One region of the Pseudomonas phytophila genome, then DNA from elsewhere that is predicted to be linked to it. Evidence: predicted binding sites of a transcription regulator. Region 1 holds the regulator's gene; each other region holds the start of a gene.

Evidence for each region. Region 1 encodes sigma-54, which starts transcription at its own class of promoters, with help from an activator protein. Its sites were predicted from a motif close to ANTGGCATNNANNTTGCTNT; they were not measured.
Region 2: K3169_RS21220 (flagellar hook-length control protein FliK) is a predicted target of sigma-54. The motif match lies at 3,715-3,734, and genes of this name have one in related genera.
Region 3: flgB (flagellar basal body rod protein FlgB) is a predicted target of sigma-54. The motif match lies at 2,280-2,299, and genes of this name have one in related genera.

The regions. Positions count from the first base shown of each region.
Region 1 is NZ_CP081201.1:1,249,656-1,257,213, reverse strand. It holds gene K3169_RS05465 (ATP-binding cassette domain-containing protein) at 1-329, opposite strand, end outside; gene K3169_RS05460 (KpsF/GutQ family sugar-phosphate isomerase) at 617-1,591, shown strand; gene K3169_RS05455 (KdsC family phosphatase) at 1,605-2,129, shown strand; gene lptC (LPS export ABC transporter periplasmic protein LptC) at 2,143-2,715, shown strand; gene lptA (lipopolysaccharide transport periplasmic protein LptA) at 2,702-3,247, shown strand; gene lptB (LPS export ABC transporter ATP-binding protein) at 3,248-3,973, shown strand; gene K3169_RS05435 (RNA polymerase factor sigma-54) at 4,159-5,652, shown strand; gene hpf (ribosome hibernation-promoting factor, HPF/YfiA family) at 5,784-6,092, shown strand; gene ptsN (PTS IIA-like nitrogen regulatory protein PtsN) at 6,105-6,569, shown strand; gene rapZ (RNase adapter RapZ) at 6,572-7,429, shown strand; gene K3169_RS05415 (HPr family phosphocarrier protein) at 7,446-7,558, shown strand, end outside.
Region 2 is NZ_CP081201.1:4,690,679-4,698,236, reverse strand. It holds gene fliI (flagellar protein export ATPase FliI) at 1-450, shown strand, start outside; gene fliJ (flagellar export protein FliJ) at 457-906, shown strand; gene K3169_RS21235 (STAS domain-containing protein) at 1,112-1,414, shown strand; gene K3169_RS21230 (fused response regulator/phosphatase) at 1,419-3,125, shown strand; gene K3169_RS21225 (Hpt domain-containing protein) at 3,208-3,522, shown strand; gene K3169_RS21220 (flagellar hook-length control protein FliK) at 3,771-5,156, shown strand; gene fliL (flagellar basal body-associated protein FliL) at 5,471-5,974, shown strand; gene fliM (flagellar motor switch protein FliM) at 5,984-6,952, shown strand; gene fliN (flagellar motor switch protein FliN) at 7,009-7,476, shown strand; gene fliO (flagellar biosynthetic protein FliO) at 7,482-7,558, shown strand, end outside.
Region 3 is NZ_CP081201.1:4,740,206-4,747,763, forward strand. It holds gene flgE (flagellar hook protein FlgE) at 1-660, opposite strand, end outside; gene K3169_RS21415 (flagellar hook assembly protein FlgD) at 689-1,369, opposite strand; gene flgC (flagellar basal body rod protein FlgC) at 1,384-1,824, opposite strand; gene flgB (flagellar basal body rod protein FlgB) at 1,828-2,235, opposite strand; gene cheR (protein-glutamate O-methyltransferase CheR) at 2,623-3,450, opposite strand; gene K3169_RS21435 (chemotaxis protein CheV) at 3,495-4,427, opposite strand; gene flgA (flagellar basal body P-ring formation chaperone FlgA) at 4,507-5,265, shown strand; gene flgM (flagellar biosynthesis anti-sigma factor FlgM) at 5,450-5,767, shown strand; gene K3169_RS21450 (flagella synthesis protein FlgN) at 5,817-6,281, shown strand; gene K3169_RS21455 (flagellar brake protein) at 6,364-7,110, shown strand; gene K3169_RS21460 (MFS transporter) at 7,436-7,558, opposite strand, start outside.

The DNA of each region.
Region 1 (7,558 bases):
AACGGGAAGGCAACGTTCTCGAACACATCCAGGTCCGTAAACAGTGCACCGCTCTGGAACAAAACGCCCATGTGCTTGCGCGCATCGAACAAATCGCTGCGCGACAAGGCGGGCAGGTTCTGACCGTTGACCCACACTTCGCCAGCAGAAGGCCGTAGCTGGGCCCCCATCAAACGCAGCAAAGTAGTTTTGCCACTGCCCGAAGGTCCCATGATGCCGGTGACTTTGCCGCGGGGAATACGAATATCAACATTATCGAAAATGCTGCGCGTACCGCGCCTGAAGGAAACGCCCTTCAGCTCGATCGCGTAGGCGTTATCGGCGCTCATCTAAACTCCTTGCGATACAGCCTCACGTTCAGCTGCCGAGTCCCTGTCGGGAGACATGCTGTCTCGGTGGGCGGAACAAGCCGCGAACTATACCACTGCGACAAGGCGTCGCCAAAGCGCCAAAACGATCAATCAATATCGCCATACACAATTTGCGACACTTCCTGCAAATGAGCTCGACCTATCGTCATACAGAACGTTTAAACGCAAAGCTCGACGATCAGACGTGAGGGAATCGCGCATTACCGCTATAATCGCCGCCTTTTAACCGGCCAACCGATTTTCACATGAACCAATCCAGCGACCTGATCCAGTCAGCACAACGCACCATCCGCCTTGAAATCGAAGCCGTGGAGGGGTTGTTACCTAATATCGACGCGGATTTCATCAAGGCCTGCGAGATGATTCTCGCGAGCAAAGGACGCGTTGTTGTGGTGGGCATGGGAAAATCAGGCCACATCGGAAAAAAGATCGCCGCCACTCTGGCGAGCACCGGCACCACTTCGTTTTTTGTTCACCCAGCCGAAGCCAGCCACGGCGACATGGGCATGATCACTTCCGGTGACATCATCCTCGCCCTGTCAAACTCGGGAACAACGGCTGAAATCGTTACATTGCTGCCCCTGATCAAACGCCTTGGCATCAAGATGATCAGCCTGACGGGCAATCCGGAGTCAACCCTGGCTGAAGCTGCCGACGTCAACCTCAATGCTCGTGTAGAGCATGAGGCCTGCCCACTGAATCTGGCGCCTACCTCTTCGACAACTGCAGCACTGGTCATGGGCGATGCTCTCGCAGTAGCACTGCTGGAAGCCCGCGGTTTCACGGCTGAAGACTTCGCGTTCTCGCATCCCGGTGGTGCTTTAGGCAGACGCTTGCTGCTCAAGGTCGAGCACGTCATGCACAGCGGCGAACAACTGCCACAAGTACAGCGCGGCACTCTGCTGCGCGACGCGCTGATGGAAATGACCCGCAAGGGACTGGGCATGACCGCAGTTATCGAGGCCGATGGACGACTGGCCGGGATATTCACTGACGGCGACCTGCGCCGCACTCTGGATCGTCCGATTGATATTCGCCTGGCAACCATCGATGACGTGATGACCGTTCACGGCAAGACAGCCCGCCCTGAAATGCTCGCGGCTGAAGCATTGAAAATCATGGAAGATCACAAGATCGGTTCACTCATCGTCGTTGACGAAAATGATCATCCGGTCGGAGCTTTCAACCTGCAGGACCTGCTGCGCGCAGGCGTCATGTAATGGAGATGCGCAAATGACTACCGATCTGCTGCAACGCGGCAAAAATATCAAACTGGCCATCTTCGACGTCGACGGCGTACTGACCGACGGTCGCCTGTACTTCCTTGAGGACGGTAGCGAATTCAAGACTTTCAACACGCTGGACGGCCAAGGCATTAAAATGCTGATCGCCTCTGGCGTGGCAACGGCCATTATCAGCGGCCGCAAGACCCCAGTGGTTGAACGCCGGGCAAAGAACCTCGGTATTGAACATCTTTATCAGGGCCGTGAAGACAAGCTGGTGGTTCTCGACGAACTACTCGGCCAACTCGGTCTGAATTACGAACAGGTCGCCTATCTGGGTGATGATCTGCCAGACTTGCCAGTCATTCGGCGTGTCGGCCTGGGCATGGCGGTGGCCAATGCCGCTACTTTTGTCCGGCAACATGCCCATGGCATTACCCTGGCGCGCGGTGGCGAAGGCGCAGCGCGCGAGTTCTGTGAATTGATCATGAGCGCCCAAGGCAGTCTTGAAGCCGCCCACGCAGCCTACTTATAGACAGAAGCCATTTATGCTTAGCAAACGAATTCGAACGTTTCTGATCCTCGGTGTGCTGGCATTTTTGCTGGCCGCCGCAGGCTATTGGAACATCAGCCCGGAAAGCTTCATGGAGCAACCGGCTGCTACGGTGGACGAAAGCGCCATCGACTTTTACGCAATCAATGCTCACAGCGTGCAGTATCTGCCGGATGGCAAGTTGCAGTACGAAATGACGGCCGACAAGGTCGAGCATATCAAGGCCACCGATGTGACAATGCTGACCACGCCAGACTTGCAGATGTACCGTGGCACCCTGTTTCCCTGGCATATCCAGAGCAAAACGGGTGAGGTTTCCCCTGGTGGTGAGCAAGTCGAACTGATTGACTCGGTTCGCATAGCAAGAACCGACGAGAAAAAACGTACGACCATAATTACCAGCAGTCGAATGACCGTATTCCCGCAGAAGCAATATGCGCAGACCGAGCAAGCCGTTAGAATCGACGGCGCGGGCGGTGTGACTACGGCCAAGGGAATGAAAGCGTATTTGAACGACGGCAGGATGGACCTGCTATCTAATGTAAGAGGACAGTATGAGGCTCGTTAAAACCCTTCCTTTTTTGCTTGGCCTGGGTGCAGCACTGGGAAGCGCGAGCGCCTGGTCCCTGCCGACTGATCGCGATCAGCCGATCCACATTCAGTCCGACGACGCACAACTCGACGACAAGAAAGGCGTTGCTACCTACAAAGGCAACGTAATCATCACCCAGGGCTCGATGAAGATCACCGGCAACACAGTGACCATCACACGTAATGCCCAAGGCGAAGTCGACGTGTTCACATCGGTCGGCAACCTGGCCTACTACGAGCAGAAGCCGTCTGTAGACAAGCCTATCGTTCAAGCCTACGCGATCACCATCCAGTACTACGCTGCGCAGGATCGTATCGTACTGATCGACAAGGCCAAGGTCATCAATGATGGCAACACGTCCGAAGGCGAGAAGATCGTGTATGACACGGTCAAGCAGATCGTCAGTGCTGGTCGTGCCAATGGCGGCAGCAAGGTGACCACGCCACGTCCGCGTATTGACATGGTTATCCAGCCGAAAAAGAAAACCGACCAGCAGAAGGCCCAGTAAATGGCGACGCTGAAAGCCCAGCATTTGGCTAAGAGCTACAAGGGCCGTCAGGTCGTTCGCGATGTGAGCCTGTCCATCGAAAGCGGCCAGATCGTTGGATTGCTGGGGCCTAACGGCGCTGGCAAGACCACTTGCTTTTACATGATTGTCGGCCTGGTTCAGGCGGATCAGGGGCGAGTGTTGATCGACGACCTGGATGTAAGCCACCAGCCCATGCACGGCCGTGCACGTGCCGGTATTGGCTACCTGCCACAGGAAGCCTCGATCTTTCGCAAGTTGTCGGTAGCCGACAACATCATGGCGATTCTCGAGACCCGTCAGGAACTGGACCGGGATGGACGCCGCAAGGAGCTGGAAAGCCTGCTGCAGGAGTTCCACATCACCCATATCCGCGACAATATGGGCATGAGCCTGTCTGGTGGTGAGCGCCGCCGCGTAGAAATCGCACGCGCACTTGCTACCTCACCGAAATTCATCCTGCTCGACGAACCATTCGCAGGTGTGGACCCGATTTCCGTAGGCGATATCAAACAGATCATCCACCATCTGAAAGCCAAGGGCATCGGCGTGCTGATCACCGATCACAACGTTCGTGAAACTCTGGACATCTGCGAGACAGCCTACATCGTCAATGACGGGCAGCTAATTGCCGAAGGCGACTCGGAAACCATTCTCGCAAATCAGTTGGTGAAAGAGGTCTACCTCGGTCACGAGTTCCGCCTGTAAAAAGAACTGCGGTGCCCGGCTTTAAAGGCGGGCATGCCTGGTTGTTGGTGCTGATGGTTATTAAATGCCAGCATCCCCTAGGCAAACACTTCAGTTTCAGGCATATAATTTGCTTATGTACGCGCCCAGGCGCTCGGTAGTGGATGGCGCATGTGCGCCGGCGAATAAGGTGTTAAGCCCCAGCCATGAAACCATCGCTAGTCTTGAGAATGGGCCAGCAGCTGACGATGACGCCGCAGCTGCAACAGGCCATCCGCTTACTCCAATTGTCGACACTGGACCTCCAACAGGAGATCCAGGAGGCACTGGAGTCGAACCCTATGCTGGAACGCCAGGAAGAAGGCGACGATTTCGACAACGCTGATCCACTGGCTGACAACGTCGAGCAGAAACCTAATCCTGATGTCCAGGAGCCGACTTATCAGGAGCCGGCGCCTACTGTGGACAACCTTGAGGAGGGCGACTGGAGCGAGCGCATCCCCAACGAGCTGCCCGTCGACACCGCGTGGGAAGACGTCTACCAAACCAGCGCCAGCAGCCTGCCCAGCAACGACGATGACGAATGGGACTTCACCACTCGCACTTCTGCCGGTGAGAGCCTGCAAAGCCATTTGCTCTGGCAGTTGAATCTGGCGCCGATGTCCGACACCGATCGCCTGATCGCCGTGACGCTGATCGACTGCATCAACAATCAGGGTTATCTGGACGAGACGCTGGAAGAAATCCTCGACGCCTTCGATCCCGAGCTTGATATCGAGCTCGACGAGATTGAAGCCGTGCTCCACCGCATCCAGCAGTTTGAACCCGCCGGCATCGGCGCGCGCAACCTTAGCGAATGCCTGCTGCTGCAACTGCGTCAGCTACCTGCAAAAACCCGTTGGCTCAGCGAAGCACAGCGCCTGGTCAGTGACTACATCGACCTGCTGGGGAGCCGCGACTACTCGCAGCTCATGCGCCGCATGAAGCTCAAGGAAGATGAACTGCGCCAGGTCATCGAACTGGTGCAAAGCCTCAACCCTCGCCCGGGTTCGCAAATCGAGTCCACCGAAGCTGAGTATGTGGTACCGGACGTCATTGTGCGCAAGGACAACGAGCGGTGGCTGGTTGAGCTCAATCAGGAATCGGTCCCACGCCTGCGTGTGAATCCGCAATACGCCGGGTTTGTCCGCCGCGCTGATACCAGCGCCGATAACACCTTCATGCGCAATCAGCTGCAAGAAGCACGCTGGTTCATCAAAAGCCTGCAGAGCCGCAATGAAACCCTGATGAAAGTGGCGACACAGATCGTCGAGCACCAGCGCGGCTTTCTTGAGTATGGCGATGAGGCGATGAAGCCACTGGTCCTGCATGACATTGCAGAGGCCGTAGGCATGCATGAGTCGACCATTTCTCGTGTAACCACGCAGAAATTCATGCATACCCCCCGTGGTATTTACGAGTTGAAATATTTCTTCTCGAGCCATGTAAGCACCTCCGAGGGCGGTGAATGTTCATCCACAGCCATTCGGGCGATCATCAAAAAACTGGTTGCAGCGGAAAATCAGAAAAAGCCGTTGAGTGACAGCAAGATCGCTGGTTTACTGGAGGCACAAGGCATTCAAGTAGCCCGTCGCACAGTAGCCAAATACCGCGAATCTCTTGGCATTGCGCCGTCGAGTGAACGCAAGCGACTGATGTGACGAGAGGTACCGTAGCAACCGTGCGAGCGTTGGCCCGAGGCGGTTTCTACACAACCCGGTTGCTAGCCACAGCGTTCCAGTGGCAGGCAAACGCCTGCCTCTTTATGCACTGGCAATAAGGAGAAAGCGGTATGCAAGTCAACATCAGTGGACATCAACTGGATGTGACCGACGCCCTACGCGACTACATCACCGAAAAACTCGGACGACTGGAGCGCCACTTCGACAAGATCACTAATGTGCAGGTCATCATGGAGGTCGAGAAGCTCAAGCAGAAAATCGAAGCCACCCTGCACATCCCCGGCTCAAAGGTCGTCGCCAATGCGGAACATGATGACATGTACGCGGCAATCGACCTTTTGACCGACAAGCTGGATAGACAACTGCTCAAGCATAAGGAAAAACAGCTAAGCCTCCTTCAGGGTGCAACGGCTCGCTGATACCCCCAAAACATGATCCGACTAGAAAATATCCTGACCCCCGGCCGTTCACTCGTGAACGTGCCGGGCGGCAGCAAGAAAAAAGTCCTCGAACAAATTGCCAACCTGATCGGCAAAGAAGTGCCTGATCTGGATTCGGACGACGTGTTTTCGAGTCTTATCGCCCGTGAAAAGCTAGGTTCTACCGGCTTTGGTAATGGCATCGCCATTCCGCATTGTCGCTTGAAGGGGTGTGAATCTCCTATCAGCGCGTTGTTGCACCTGAACGCTCCTGTAGATTTCGACGCTATCGATGGCGCCCCCGTTGACCTGCTGTTTGTTCTGCTGGTCCCGGAAGCGGCTACCGATGCACACCTGGAATTGCTGCGCCAGATAGCCAGCATGCTAGACCGCAAAGAAGTGCGTGAACGCCTGCGTAGTGCCCCGAGCAATGAAGCCCTTTATCAGGTAGTACTGGACGAGCAAAACGGTCATTAATCATGCGCATGATCATTGTGAGCGGTCGCTCAGGCTCCGGCAAAAGCACAGCGCTGGACGTCCTGGAAGACAGCGGTTTTTACTGCGTTGATAACCTCCCGGCGGGTCTGCTGCCCGAGTTGGCCGAACGCGCGCTGATCAACACCGAGCTGGCTGAACCGCTGTTGGCGGTGTCTATTGATGCACGGAACCTGCCCAGCCACCTGACCCGCTTCCCACAGATGCTGGAAGAGGTTCGTTCACGCAATATCCAGTGCGATGTGCTTTACCTGGATGCGGATGAATCAACGCTCTTCAAGCGGTTCTCCGAAACCCGTCGCCGTCATCCTCTGAGCAACGCAGACCGCTCGCTGGCCGAGGCCATTCGGGACGAGACCACATTGCTGGGGCCGATCATTGATCTTGCCGACCTGAAGATCAACACCACCCACCTGAATCTCTACCAGTTGCGCGACACCCTCAAGCTTCGCCTGCTGAACAAGCCGGAGCCGGGTACCGCGTTCCTGCTCGAGTCTTTCGGTTTCAAGCGCGGTATGCCCGTGGATGCCGATCTGGTATTCGACGTACGCTGCCTACCTAATCCTTACTGGAAGCCAGAGCTGCGAGAACAATCGGGAAAAGATCAGCCTGTTATCGACTATCTAGCTGCACAGCCTGATGTGGAGGAGATGTTTCAGGACATCTTCGCGTATCTAAACAAGTGGTTGCCGCGCTTTGCTGCCAGCAACCGCTCGTATGTAACCATTGCCATTGGCTGCACTGGCGGCCATCACCGCTCGGTGTACCTGACCGAGCGCCTGGGTCAGGTCCTGCAACAATCCCTCAAAAACGTTCAGGTTCGCCACCGCGACATAAGCTGAAAGGACTTCCCCTGCGATGCCCGCTCTTCAAATCACCATTATCAACAAGCTGGGCCTGCACGCCCGCGCAGCCGCCAAATTCGTCGGAGTCGCCGGCAAGTACCCCTGCCAGATCCGCGTGGGTCGCTC
Region 2 (7,558 bases), 3.1 Mb from region 1:
CGCGCCGGTAATGCCGAAGCGGGCGGCGGCTCGATCACGGCGTTTTACACGGTACTGTCCGAAGGCGACGACCAGCAGGATCCGATCGCGGACTCGGCGCGAGGCGTGCTCGACGGCCACATCGTGTTGTCCCGTCGGCTGGCTGAGGAAGGGCATTACCCGGCCATCGATATCGAGGCGTCCATCAGCCGGGTCATGCCTGCGGTGGTCACCCCCGACCACATGAATCAGGCGCAGCACTTCAAGCAGTTGTGGTCGCGTTATCAACAGAGCCGCGATCTGATCAGCGTCGGTGCCTACGTGCCCGGTGGGGATCGGGAAACCGACCTGGCGATTCATCTGCAGCCAACCCTGGTGCGCTTTCTGCGTCAGGGGCTCAACGAAAACGAGAGCATGGAGAACAGCAGTGCCCAGTTGGCTGCAGTCTTCAGTCCTGCTGCGGGTGGCTGATAAGTCATGGCCGTAAGTCGCGCAGCGCGTCTGGCGCCCGTGGTGGATATGGCCGAAAGCGCCGAGCGCGCGGCCGTCCAGCGGTTGGGGCATTTCCAGGGGCAAGTGCGCATCGCCGAAGGCAAGCTTAATGATCTTGAGCAGTTTCGCCTGGACTACCAGCAACAATGGATCGACAAGGGCGCCCATGGCGTGTCCGGGCAGTGGCTGCTGGGTTATCAGCGCTTCCTTACCCAACTGGATACCGCTGTCGATCAGCAGCGCAGGAGTCTGGCCTGGCATCAGGACAATGTCGAAAAAGCCCGCGTCAGTTGGCAGCAGGCTTATGCACGAGTTGAAGGCTTGCGTAAATTGGTCCAGCGCTACATCGACGAAGCCCGTCAACTGGAAGACAAGCGCGAACAGAAGCTGCTGGATGAGTTATCGCAACGCCTGCCCAGGCATGCGCCGTTTTAACAAACAGATTTGCATCGCAACTTATTGAACTTTAATGATTTTTCCTGTGGTATCCGGGCTTGCCCGCGATGAGGCTGGACGCAATTCACCTTGTATCGCGTCAAGCTCCATCGCGGGCAAGCCCGGCTCCCACACAGGAATTTGCAGGTATCACTAGCCAGTGCTAAACCTTGATAACGTGACGTACGTCTCTCAGGAATTCTACATGCCGGTCACTTCTGAGCTTTCTCCCGACGGTCAGCAACTGACCATCTCAATCTCTGGGCGCTTTGACTTCGCTTCCCATCAGGACTTTCGTGAAGCTTATGAAAGGTCGGGCAGCGAGTTGCGTTATGTCGTTGACCTGAGTGGCACCACTTACCTGGACAGTTCGGCGCTGGGCATGCTCTTGTTGCTGCGTGATCATGCCGGGGGCGAGCGTTCGCGGATTCGCCTGATCAATTGTTGCCCTGATGTCATCACGATCCTGACCATCTCCAATTTCTCGAAGCTTTTCCAGATAGGTTGAAGCCTTGCAGCCGTCCAGCGAATCCTTGTGCATCCTGATCGCTGACGACAACGCCAGTGACCGCCTGTTGCTGTCCACTATCGTGGCCCGACAAGGGCATCGTGTGTTGTGCGCTGACAATGGCGCCGATGCGATTGCGTTGTTCGAGACAGATCGGCCGCAACTGATATTGATGGACGCCATGATGCCGGTGATGGACGGCTTCGAGGCTGCCCGGCGAATCAAGGAGCTGGCCGGTGAGGCGCTGGTTCCGATTATTTTCCTGACCTCGCTGACGGAAGGTGCTGCATTGGCGCGCTGCCTGGATGCCGGGGGAGACGACTTCATTGCGAAGCCCTACAACCAGACGGTTCTGACAGCAAAAATCAATGCCATGAACCGCTTGCGGCTGCTGCAGGAGACCGTCCTCAGGCAGCGCGACCTGATTGCCCGCCACCATGATTACCTGCTCAACGAGCAACGAGTGGCCAAGGAAGTATTTGATCAGGTAGCGCATTCCGGTTGCCTGGACGCAACCAATATTCGCTATCTGCAATCGCCTTACGCGCTATTCAATGGCGACTTGTTGCTTGCTGCCTACACACCCGCCGGCCACATGCATCTGTTGTTGGGCGACTTCACCGGGCACGGTTTGCCGGCGGCGGTCGGTGCGATGCCTCTGGCGGAAGTGTTTTACGGCATGACTGCGAAGGGTTTCGGTCTGGCCGAAACCCTTCGCGAGATGAACGCCAAGCTCAAGCGCATCCTGCCTGTGGACATGTTCTGCTGCGCGACCATGGTCTGTATCAACTTCAGTCAGCGCCAGTTTCAGGTCTGGAATGGCGGCTTGCCTGACGGTTATCTGCTGAGTGCTGCGACAGGGGAGCGTACTGCACTGGTTTCCCGGCATTTGCCGCTTGGCGTGCTGGACTCGGGCTCGTTCGATGACCGGACCGAGGTTCATCCATTCGCCTTGGGCGACAGGGTTTTCCTGCTTTCGGATGGGGTGATCGACACCGCAGACAACAAAGAGCAGTTGTTTGGTGTGGCGCGGCTACACGAGGTGCTGGAAGCCAATCGCGATCCGCAGCTGTTGATCACGGAGATTCAGCGAGCGTTGAATGATTTCGGCGGGCAGCCCCGGGATGACGTCAGCATGGTGGAAATCACAGCTGTCGAGCAGGCAGAGCTGGGACCGCAAACCGTGACTTACTCGGACAGCGGTACCTCTACGCCGCTGGATTGGTCATCGACGTTCGAGTTCAGGGCGTCGACCCTCAGGCGCTTCAATCCACTGCCTTATCTGTTGCAGTTGTTGCTGGAGGTCCATGGCCTGCGTCATCAGAGCGGTGCGCTTTACACCGTAATGACCGAGCTTTATAGCAATGCGCTGGAGCACGGCGTTCTGGGGCTTGATTCTTCGCTGAAAAGTAACGCGTCAGGATTTACCCGCTATTATCAGCAGCGGGCAGAGCGGCTTGCCGCGCTGGAGAGTGGCTTCATTCGCATACATTTTCAGGTCATCCCCCTGGATGGGGGCGGCCGTTTGAGTGTGCAGGTGGAGGACAGCGGTAATGGTTTCAACATTGATACAATTCTTGCGTTGCCGCCGACACTCAATGAGCTGTACGGTCGCGGTCTTGCGCTGGTGCGAGAGCTGAGTGACGAGGCTTCGTGGTCTGAGGACGGACGGATCGCACGCGTGGAATTCTGCTGGGGGGCAAAGGCATAACCCCGGGTTCTTGATCAAAGGAGTGAACAAGGTGTCAGTCATTCATCTGGATTACAGCGTATTGACGACGTTGCAGGAAGTCATGGAAGACGAGTATCCCACCCTTCTGGATGTGTTCCTCAAAGACTCTGAATACCGTATTTCCCGTTTGCGTCAGCTTATGGGAGTGGCTGCGTTTGATCTGCAGGAGCTGAGCCTGGTGGCCCATAGCTTCAAAGGCAGCAGCAGCAATATGGGCGCGCTGCGCCTTGCCGACCTGTGCCGTGAGCTTGAAGAGCGCAGCCGTCGGGAGGAAAGCGTCGGTCTTGGCGATCTATTGGCCGCCCTTGATCACGAATACTCGACTGTGCGTCGGTTATTCGACGCGGAACGCCAGTTTTTTATCGCACACCCCTGAGTCGACTCGCGCTTCTATCAAACAAATGCGCCTACCATTTGGAATGTTATTTACCTGTAGGAGCGCGCTTGCCCGCGACTCGGTCTGTCATTCGATAAATCTATCGGCTTTGCTGACGCTATCGCGCTCCTGGAGGGGCGTGTTGGCTGCGAGAGAGCTGCACCATGGACACCGGGGCTGCTCTTGATCGTCTTTGGCCCGTATCTTGCTCTGTTCTGCGTATTCAGCTGTTTTTCGCGGAGATCGACATGCCACTCGCCCCCAATGCTCTTCTTCAAGCCACTCCAGTGGCTGCGCAGAAGGCCAGTTCTGCCAGCAACTCAGCCAGGCAGGCTGACAGCAGCAAAGACGACAACTCCAGCTTCTCTGACGTCTATGCCAAGCAGGCTCAGGCTAAATCGGCTGCGGGCAACGACGCTCCGGTCAAGGCCAGATCTGCCGCCGATAAAGACAAACAGGTTGCAGACAAGGCAGCTTCCGACAAGGACGATACTGCCGCTTCGGACTCGACGACGGTTGCCGATAGCGGCAATACCTTGCCTGCCGAGCCAGTTGCCAGCGCAAGCGACGGCAAGGCCGAGGAAGAGGTTGATCCGGCACTGGCCCAGGTAGTAACGCCAGACCCGGCCCTTGATCCCGCGCTTGATCCTGCATTGCAAGCCATTGCCAGTCAGGCCACGACCCAGCTAGACATCGACAAGCCGAAAGTTGATGTCGCTTCTGCCTCAACCGCCTTGCCGACCGTGCAGGCCGCTGATCCGGCTGAAGCATCTTTCGACCCGAGCGCTGATCCGCTCGAAGACATGCCCGCGCTGCAGTTTGCTCTGGAGAATGCAGCAGCCAAGGCGCAGCAGGCTCAGCAAGCGCAAAATGCTCACGCAACGAATCAGGCAGGCAAGAACGCCAAGCTGGATAACGCCGCAACGGATCCATCCCAGCTCGCCAATAACCTGGCAGCACTGGATGAGCGTTCATCTGTTTCGGACGAGCCCAGCACCGAGAGCAGCGATAAATCATTCGACGGCTTGCTCGATAGTGGTCTCAAGGATGTCAAATCAGCTGCTGGCGATACTCGGGTGGATAACTTCGCTGATCGTCTGGCAGCCCTGAGTCAAGCCGCTCAACAGCCTCGTGTGGCAGCGCCTGCGGTACCTCTGATGAACCAGCCTTTGGCGATGCACCAGAGTGGCTGGAGTGAAGGCGTGGTAGAGCGCGTCATGTATCTGTCGAGTCAAAACCTGAAATCGGCTGATATCCAGCTGGAGCCTGCTGAATTGGGTCGCCTCGATATTCGTATCAACATGGCGCCTGACCAGCAGACTCAAGTGACCTTCATGAGTGCTCATGTGGGGGTTCGTGAAGCGCTGGAAAGCCAGATGTCCCGCCTGCGCGATTCTTTCACCCAGCAGGGTATGGGGCAGGTTGACGTGAACGTTTCCGACCAGTCCCGCAACCAGCAGAACCAGGCCCAGCAGCAAGAGCAGGCTAACAATGCCCGTGGCACTGGCAACGGTGGTTCGGGCGTCAGTGGCGTGGACGGCTCGGTTGACGGTATCGACGCAGATACTGGCATTGCGATCAGTCAGCCGGTTCAGCGGGTTGTCGGTACCAGCGAGATCGATTTCTACGCCTGATGGGTGAACTGCTGCCAAGTAACTGAGCGGGGTGTGCCTGGCGCCGCTCAGTCGCGGAGCAAACAAAGATCCGTAGGACCGGCTTTAGCCGGGAGGGCATTGGTTCTGACTACGAGGGTAGTATAAGTGTTGGCCCTCACGGCTAAAGCCAGTGCTCTAATTCCGGCGCTGCCTGATGCTGCAAATACATAAACCCTCGAAAAATCACCTCATTAAAACCCCCGTCCTGACCATCCTCTCCCAACTCTGGCATAACACTTGCTCTTCCTCTGTCACGCATTAGTGAACCCCCCGAATAGTGACGGATTATTGGCATGGCGAAGAGCGACGAAGTTAAAGAACCCGGCTCAAAAGGCAAACTCAAGCTCATTATCATTGTGGTAGTGGCTTTATTGCTGGCCGTCGGCCTTTCAGTCGGCGCGACCTGGTTTTTCATGCACAGCTCCGAGCCGAAGGTAGACCCGGCGGCTGTCGCTGCGGCGGATCCCAATGCCAAACACCCGGCCATTTTCGAAGCGCTCACGCCTGCATTCGTTGTCAATTTCAACTCCAACGGTCGTCAGCGCTACATGCAGGTCAGCATCACCATGCTGGCGCGCAATCAGGCTGATCTTGAGGCATTGAAAGTGCACATGCCGGTCATCCGCAACAATCTGGTGATGCTGTTTGCCGGCATCCCTTTCGAGTCCCTGGCGTCGCCTATCGGTCAGGAAATGCTGCGTCAGAAAGCGACCGCCAGCGTTCAGGAAGTCGCCCAGAAAGAACTGGGCAAAACCGTGATCGAGCAACTGCTTTTCACTAACTTCGTATTGCAGTAGGAACACGACATGGCCGTGCAAGACCTGCTGTCCCAGGATGAGATCGACGCGCTGTTGCACGGCGTGGACGATGGAATGGTTGCAACTGAAAACGCTGCTGAACCCGGCAGCATCAAAAGTTATGACCTGACCAGCCAGGATCGGATCGTACGGGGTCGGATGCCGACTCTGGAAATGATCAACGAGCGATTCGCCCGTTATACCCGCATCAGCATGTTCAACCTGCTGCGTCGCTCAGCCGACGTGGCGGTAGGTGGCGTGCAGGTGATGAAGTTCGGCGAGTACGTTCACTCGCTGTATGTGCCGACCAGTCTCAATCTGGTCAAGCTCAAACCGTTGCGTGGCACCGGGCTGTTCATCCTTGACGCCAAACTGGTGTTCAAGCTGGTGGATAACTTCTTTGGCGGTGACGGTCGTCACGCCAAAATTGAAGGGCGTGAATTTACGCCGACCGAGCTGCGCGTGGTACGCATGGTGCTGGACCAGGCTTTCATCGACATGAAAGAAGCCTGGCAGGCGATCATGGAAGTGAACTTCGAGTACATCAACTCTGAAGTGAACCCGGCGATGGCCAACATTGTGGGTCCGAGCGAAGCGGTTGTCGTATCGACTTTCCATATCGAGCTGGACGGAGGTGGCGGCGACCTGCATGTCACCTTGCCTTACTCGATGATCGAGCCTATTCGGGAAATGCTGGATGCGGGCTTTCAGTCCGATCTGGATGACCAGGATGAGCGCTGGATCAATGCACTCAAGCAGGATGTTCTGGATGTAGCAGTGCCCATGAGCGCGACGGTTGTTCGTCGTCAGTTGTTGCTGCGCGACATTCTGCACATGCAGCCGGGCGACATTATTCCGGTTGATATGCCTGATGAGATGGTGATGCGCGCCAACGGCGTGCCTTCCTTCAAGGTCAAGCTGGGATCGCATCAAGGCAATCTGGCCCTGCAAGTCATCGAACCGATAGAGCGGCGTTGAGTTTTTCTCGCCGAAAATTTTTGTGTCACTGAATCAATGTTCACCGAGGACAACCGATGGCTGATGAAAACGATATGACGTCTGCTGAAGATCAGGCGTTGGCCGATGAGTGGGCGGCAGCACTGGAAGAAACCGGTGATGACGGGCAGAGCGATATCGATGCGCTGCTCGCTGCAGATGCCGGTAATTCGGCGGCGTCCAGCCGTATGGCAATGGAAGAATTTGGCAGCGTGCCCAAGAGCAATGCTCAGGTAACGCTTGATGGTCCCAACCTTGATGTGATTCTGGATATTCCGGTGTCCATCTCCATGGAAGTGGGCAGTACCGATATCAGTATTCGTAACCTGCTGCAGCTCAACCAGGGTTCGGTGATCGAGCTGGATCGTCTGGCGGGTGAGCCGCTCGATGTTCTGGTCAACGGTACGCTGATCGCCCATGGCGAAGTGGTTGTGGTCAATGAGAAGTTCGGCATCCGCCTGACTGACGTGATCAGCCCAAGCGAACGTATCAAGAAGCTGCGCTAGTGAAGATGATCAAAGCCGTAGCCGTGTTCCTCGTCATGCCGCTGAGCGCTTTGGCGGCTGAGCCCGCCGTTCAGGCGGTGGC
Region 3 (7,558 bases), 3.1 Mb from region 1:
AATCAGCGAGTACATCGTCCAGGTGTTAGTGCCGGACTTGGCAAAGTATTGGTCCAGGGTGTGCTGGTTCCCCTGCGAGTCATAGATCGCAGTGCTGATAGGGAAATTGTAAGAAGCGGTATTACTCGGATCGAACGGAGTGACAGCAGGCACCGTCGCGGTAGAGTTCATGTTCGACGCGAGCGAGATCTTAGCAGTCGGATTTGGCGCCTGGTTCGAAGAATCGACCCGCAGGTTTTGGGAGACCCCCGTTACCACGTTACCGTTGGCATCAACGTTATAGCCCTGCAGGTTCATGCCGGAACTGTTAACGACGTAACCTTCCTTATCGGTATGAAAAGCGCCTGCGCGAGTGTACAGCTTCTCGCCATTGTTGCTGATCATGAAGAAACCGTTACCGTTAATCGCCAGGTCGAGGCTGTTGGCGGTGCCGGTAGTCAAGGTGCCCTGAGTAAACTGCTGGGACACTGCAGCGGTTCTTACGCCACTGCCAACGTTGGTATTGCCGGAAGTACCGCGAATGGATTGCGCGTACTGATCAGCAAACTCCACACGGGAAGCTTTGAACCCGTTGGTTGCAACGTTGGCAATGTTGTTGCCTGCTACGTCGAGACTTTTATTTGCTGCGTAGAGCCCACTAAGACCGGTATTGAATGACATGTAACACTCCTTCGCCGTCGAGTCGGCTCTAAATTCCGATAGTTTGTACTTTGGACAGCGCGATAGTTTGACCGCCCGCCAGGTTAAGCATCATTTCCCCACCATTGACCCCGGTGGTCACACTGTTGACCGTGGCAGGCAGATACGTGGCGAGACCTGTCGCAGCACCGTCCAGAGAGCCTGAAGCCACAAAGCTGTAGTTGCCGGAAGCGACTTTTTCACCCGCTTCGTTGGTGCCGTCCCAAGTGAAACTTGAGGTACCCGCAGACTGGCTACCCATGTCCACGGTCTTGACCAGATTCATCTGCGCGTCATAAATCTTGACGTTGGTTGTCGTGCTGGAAGAAGGCACAACTACAGAACCCGTCATGCCCTTCGTGGTATCAACCGAGGTTGAACCCGCATTCACAATTACTGAACGGCCTACCAGAGAAGAAGCTTGCAGTGCTTGCGAGGACTGATAGAGGCCAGCAATGCCGTCTACCGTGGTCGTCAGGTTCTGCATGCTTTCCAGGCTGCTGAACTGCGCCAACTGGGCAACGAACTCACCGTTGTCCTGTGGCTCGAGCGGGTTCTGGTTCTTCATCTGAGTAACCAGCAACTGCAGGAAAGCATCTTTGCCCAACGCGTCGTTGGAACTGGTCTTGGTTGCAGTAGGGTTTTGCAGCGTACTTATGAATTTCGCGGATACATCGTTTTCAACGGCCATTTACGCGCCCCTTATCACTGACCGAGGGTCAGGACTTTTTGCATCATGGATTTGGCGGTGTTCATGATTTCCGCGTTGGTCTGGAACGAACGACTGGCGGAAATCATGTCGGCCATTTCTTCAACGACGTTCACGTTCGGGTAGTACACGTACCCATTGCCATCGGCAGACGGATGATTCGGCTCGTAGCGCGCTTCGAGGTTGGAAGCATCTTCAATGATGCCGTTGACCTGTACGCCCTGACCGGCTTCACCTTGATCCTGGAACAGCGAACCGCCGCCCTGCTGGCTTTGCTGGAAAACGGTCGCGAACACCGGGTGACGGGCGCGATAAGTCTGGTCCATGCTCGAAGACACAGTCTCGGCGTTGGCGATGTTACTGGCGGTGGTGTTCAACCGAGTGGTCTGAGCACTCATGCCGCTACCGGCAATGTTGAAGACGTTGGCTAGAGACATGAATTACTCTCCACGAAGAGCTGCAACCAGCCCTTTGAATTTACTGTTGAGCAAAGTGAAGCTGGCCTGGAAACCGACGGAGTTTTCCGCGTAGTTGGCGCCTTCCACCTGAGCATCGACGGTGTTCTGATCCAGCGACGGTGCCGACGGCGTGCGGTACATCAGTGTGCCGTCAGTGTTGCCCATGCCTTCAGCTTCGATATGACGGTTGTTGGTCATATTCATCGCAAACTTGCCGTTGCTGACTTTGTCGCTTTCGGCGGCCAGCACGGAAGAGAAGTCCAGATCACGCGCCTTGTAGTTCGGCGTATCGGCGTTGGTGATGTTGTTAGCCAGGACTTCGGCACGCTGAGCGCGGAAGCTGAGTGCCTTTTCGTGAATGCCTAGCGCTTTATCGAAGCTAATACTCATTTCGGGAAACCTTTACCGGTTGACCAGATTTTCTTGATAGAGACATAGCAATCAGCGTGCCAGTTTAGGAAATGCCCTGTTTCAAAGGGCTGCAGGGCTGAGCGGCAGGAGGGATGACAGAAAAGCGGCAAGTCATTTCCGCTGAGAGCGGCATAAGCGGCAAGGTAAGTGCCGTAAAGTTGCCAGGGTGGAGTCAAATGTGCTGAGTTCTATGGTGTTCTTATCGCGGGCAAGCCTCGCTCCCACAGGCAGAACGCAATCTCATGTGGGAGCGAGGCTTGCCCGCGATAAGAACACCACCGACTCAACAGACCTGACATCAATCAATCGCCACTACCAAAACAAAAAAAGAGACCCTAAGGTCCCTTTCCTGAACAGCACAAGAGCTTACTTCGCCTGGTAAATAATCCCCGGGCTGCATTGCACCATCTGGTAGTGATCCGGCAGACCATTCAGCGCCTCGGACGCACCGAGGAACAGATAGCCGCCCGGCTTGAGCGTGCCGTGAATACGCAGCAGGATGTCTTTCTTCACCTCGGCCGAGAAGTAGATCAGCACGTTGCGGCAAAAGACGATGTCGAACTTGCCGAGGCTCGCATAGCTGTCCAGCAGGTTAAAGGCACGAAACTCGACCCGGCTCTTGATCGGAGCCTTGACCACCCAACGCCCCGGCGACTTGACGTCGAAGTAACGTTGCAAGCGGTCCGGAGACAAACCCCGACCGATTGCCAGGCTGTCGTACTCACCCGACTTGCAGTTGGTGAGCATCAACCCCGACAAGTCAGTGGCAACAATCTGCGCCCCGTTCTTCAACTGCCCGGAATTGCTGCGCTCAAACTCGTCGATGGTCATCGACAGCGAGTACGGTTCCTGACCCGAAGAGCAGGCTGCCGACCAGATGCGCAGACGCTGACCGGGAGCAGCCTTGATCGCTTCGGGCAGCACCTTGTTCTTCATCACCTCGAACGGATAGGTGTCGCGAAACCACAGGGTTTCGTTGGTGGTCATCGCATCCACCACCTGCTCGCGCAAACCGCTGCGTGGCTGTGACTGGATACGCTGAATCAGCTCCCCAAGGGTTTTGATGCCTTGCTGTTCCATCAACTTGTTGAGGCGACTGGAAACCAGGTACTGCTTGTTCTCACCCAAAAGGATGCCACAGGCTTTTTCCAAAAATACCCGGAACTGCTCGAAATCCAAATTACCCGTAGCCAAAATGCCGCCTCTCAAATCATGTAAAACCACCAGGAACGACGTTCCTAGCTGATGTCTGCTGCCTTGATTCTGTCCACAACGCGTGCTGCGAGATCATCAGGCCGGAATTTGGCAAGGAAGTCATCCGCGCCAACTTTCTTCACCATAGCCTGATTGAACACACCTGACAGAGAAGTATGCAAAACGATGTGCAATTTTTGCATCCGAGGGTCATTACGAATCTCGGAGGTAAGCGTGTAGCCGTCCATTTCCGGCATCTCGATGTCGGAAATCATCATCAGGAATTCTTCTTCAGGCTTCTTGCCTTCAGCGACCATCTGCTTGAGGTAATCCAGTGCCTGACGACCGTCGTTGAGCGCAACCACTTCCACGCCAACAGTCTGTAGACAGCGGCTGACCTGTTTGCGCGCCACTGACGAGTCATCGACCGTCAGCACTCGCAGAGAAATGGCTTTGTGATGGGTTTCCTCGTCGATCACACCGACAGACACGGCTTCCGACATCGGTGCCACTTCCGCAAGAATTTTCTCGACGTCGATGATTTCCACCAACTGGTTATCGACCCGCGTCACTGCCGTCAGGTAGTGATCGCGACCCGTTCCCTTGGGTGGCGGATGGATCTCTTCCCAGTTCATGTTCACGATGCGCTCAACCGAGTCCACCAGAAAACCCTGAACCTTGGTGTTGTACTCAGTGATGATCACGAACGCGTTATCAATCGACATCTGTCCTGGCAAACCGGTTGCCATGGCGAGATCGAGAATCGGGATCGTCCCGCCACGAATGTTGGCAACGCCGCGCACAATCCGACTGGATTTGGGCATCACAGTGAGCTTGGGGCATTGCAGCACCTCCTTCACCTTGAAGACGTTGATCCCATAAAGCTGTTTGCCATTGAGACGGAACAACAAGAGCTCAAGGCGATTCTGCCCAACCAGCTGTGTTCGCTGGTTCACTGAATCCATTACACCGGCCATGCTGCGACTCCCCTATCAAAGTAACCATCGCCACAGCACCTGGTCAGGTAAGCGGCACGGGCCTTGCTTTTCATACGTCATGAATGCAAAAACGACAATTTCCCGACACGCCATCTTCAAGAACCGCATCTTGCTCTGTTCGCTGGCTTTGCTGTGTCTTTCTGCCTTGGTGAATACCAGCCGGGCAGACAGTTTCACATTGCCTGAACAACTTATCGGCGTCACTCAGGGGTTTCTTGAATTCACAGTTGAAGACTATTTGGCGACTGCCCAGATCGAAGGGCGGTATGAAATTGAAGTGCGTCAATTGGACCCGCGTCTGCGCATGCCTTTTTGCGACAAGGAATTGACAGCAAGCCTGGAAAGCCCGCGCCCCGTAGGCCGCGTGACTACCCGGGTCCGCTGCGAGGGCTCGTCGCCCTGGACGGTGTTTGTGCCCGCCCAGGTGCGGTTATTCCGCAATGTGGTGACTGCCGTTCGTCCACTCAAGCGTGACGCGGTAGTTACCGAGCAGGACATCGCCATGCGCGAGCGCGACATCGGTTTGCTGGGTCAGGGATTTCTATCTGCCGAAGATCAGGCGATAGGACAGAAGATCCTCCGACCAATGGTCATCGATCAAATCATTGCACCCAACTTTCTGGAACAGCCCCAGATGGTTAAAAAGGGTGATCAGGTGGTGATCACCGCTCGCAGCGGCTCCATCTCCGTGCGGATGCCGGGCGAAGCGTTGTCTGACGGGACGTTCAACGAACAGATACGGGTCAAGAATCTAAACTCGAAGCGCATCATAAAGGCCAACATTACCGGGCCTGGACAGGTGGAGGCCCCTATGTGATCAGCAATGCGGCGCGATAGAACACTGGCGTGAAACGCTTGTTTTTCCTAGACTGCGAAACAACTTCTGCGGTTCGAGGTCCATTGGCTGCGCAAAACGCAAATGGATTTCACTTAGCAGGCTAAAGTTTTTTTGCATTTGGTCGAAACCATGGCAAGCGTCCAATTACCCAGAGGTTTTTATCATGGTCATTGACTTCAACAGACTGAACAGCGGCAACGCGGTTAGCGGCACTACACGTACCAACAGCGTTAAAGAAACAGGCAAGACAGAAGCAGCGGTTAAAACCGGCGCACTGGAAAAAACCGCCAGCACCGGCGAATCCGTAAAACTGAGCAGTGAGTCTCAACAGTTGCAAAAGATCACTGACAAGCTGGGCGAACTGCCGACCGTCAACAGCGCCCGCGTGGCGGAGTTGAAACAAGCGATCGCAGACGGCAGCTATAAAGTGGACAGCAACCGTGTAGCCAGCAAGCTGCTTAATTTCGAAGCTTCGCGCTAGCCCAATGCTCGCGCGGTATCTTCTGGACGCTTAAAAACCAGAGCATGCGATGCAAGACACTACTTTGCTCCAACTGATGACCGACGACATGGTCCCGGCCCAGCAATTGCTGGAAATACTGCAGGCAGAATCCCTTGCCCTGATCGGCCGCGACATGGTCGAGATGGAGCACGTTCTGGCTAAAAAGCAGGCGCTGGTGGTATTGCTCGAACAGCATGGCCGCAAACGCAGCCAGATCCTTAGTGGGTTAGGACTGAGTCCGGACCGCAAGGGGCTGAGCGCGCTTGCTGCCAGCTCATCGCTGGGCGAACAGTTGATCAAGGCAGGCGACGAGTTGAGCGCAGTGATTACTCAGTGCCAGCTCGTCAACACACAGAATGGCAGTTCTATCGTTATGCAGCAGGCTTCTACTGCGCATCAACTGCGGATACTGACCGGTGACATGCCCACGTTGTATGACAATCGTGGGTCGACATCGGGCCGTGCAAAACCACGGCCGTTAAGCCAAGCGTAGTTTTCTGTATCAAGGCGCTTTGCATGCTGGCAAGATGCCTGCAATTGCATTGCTGTCGTATTTTGCCTGGAGATGGAAAAAAGTGAATGGCTCAAGCGCGGACGATGCTCCGCAGCCCCCAAAGGTACTGAATACGCCTTTGGAAATTGCCGCCAATTTGCGGCTGCTACTTGAAAGTCATGATCCCCTGATCATCACTTTTCATGAGCGCACACAACGTTTTCAAAGTTATTTGATTGAGGTCGACCGCGAAAGCGATGTCATTGCCCTCGATGAAATGATCCCCCGTGACGGCGAAAAATTCCTCGCCAACGGCGAAGCTTACCGGGTCGAAGGCTTTCATGACGGCGTACGCATCGCCTGGGAAAGCAACAACCAGATGACCATTCATGAAGTCAACGGCGAACGTTTCTACCGCGGTCCGTTGCCAACTGAAGTTATCTATCACCAGCGTCGTAACGCGTTCCGTGCAGCACTGAAACTGGCCCAACTGGTCAGCATCGAGATGGGCGGCGACCGACTCAAATTCCCTTTAAGCGGCAAATTGCTGGATATCTCGGCGACGGGTTGCAAGCTTCGCTTTGAGGGCGATGTTTCAGAACGCATGCAGCTGGGCCAGGTGTATGAGCGTTTCGTTGCTCAACTGCCGTTCGGCACCATGACCGCCCCGGTTGAATTGCGTTACCTGCACTTCGAAGAAAGGGTCAATACCACCTTCGCCGGGATCCGTTTTCATAACATGAGCGGGCTGGTGCAGCGTCAGGTTGAACGTTTTGTGTACCAACTGCAGCGTGAAGCCCGTCGCTTCGACAAGGACGACGACTTCTGACAGCTGTCTTTGGCTGTTAAAAAAGGCGATTGCGCGGTGAGCGTAATCGCCTTTTTTGTTCATCCTGCCTGCAGTGACGCGGAACCTGTAGGGGTCGCCACGGTGTCCTTAACACCACGCTGTCGCGCAACAGACACAGGAACTGTAGGAGTGAGCTTGCTCGCGATGGCGTCAGGCCAGACGGTAATTTCCAACAGGTATACCGTTATCGCGAGCAAGCTCACTCCTACAGGGTCCGTGTGCCGCGAGACAGCGCGTGTCGGGGACACCGGGCTCCTACAGGAAATGCATTTCGATTTAGTAATTTTACATAGTGTTCACGAGCCTAAGGCCGGTTGATCTCCTCATCCTGCACAACCCCATCGGCCTCCCCTTCAGTCCTGGCCTCAACCGGCGCTTCAACCTCAGGCGCCGGTTCAACCACCGGTTCAACCGTGGTCTGCATCTG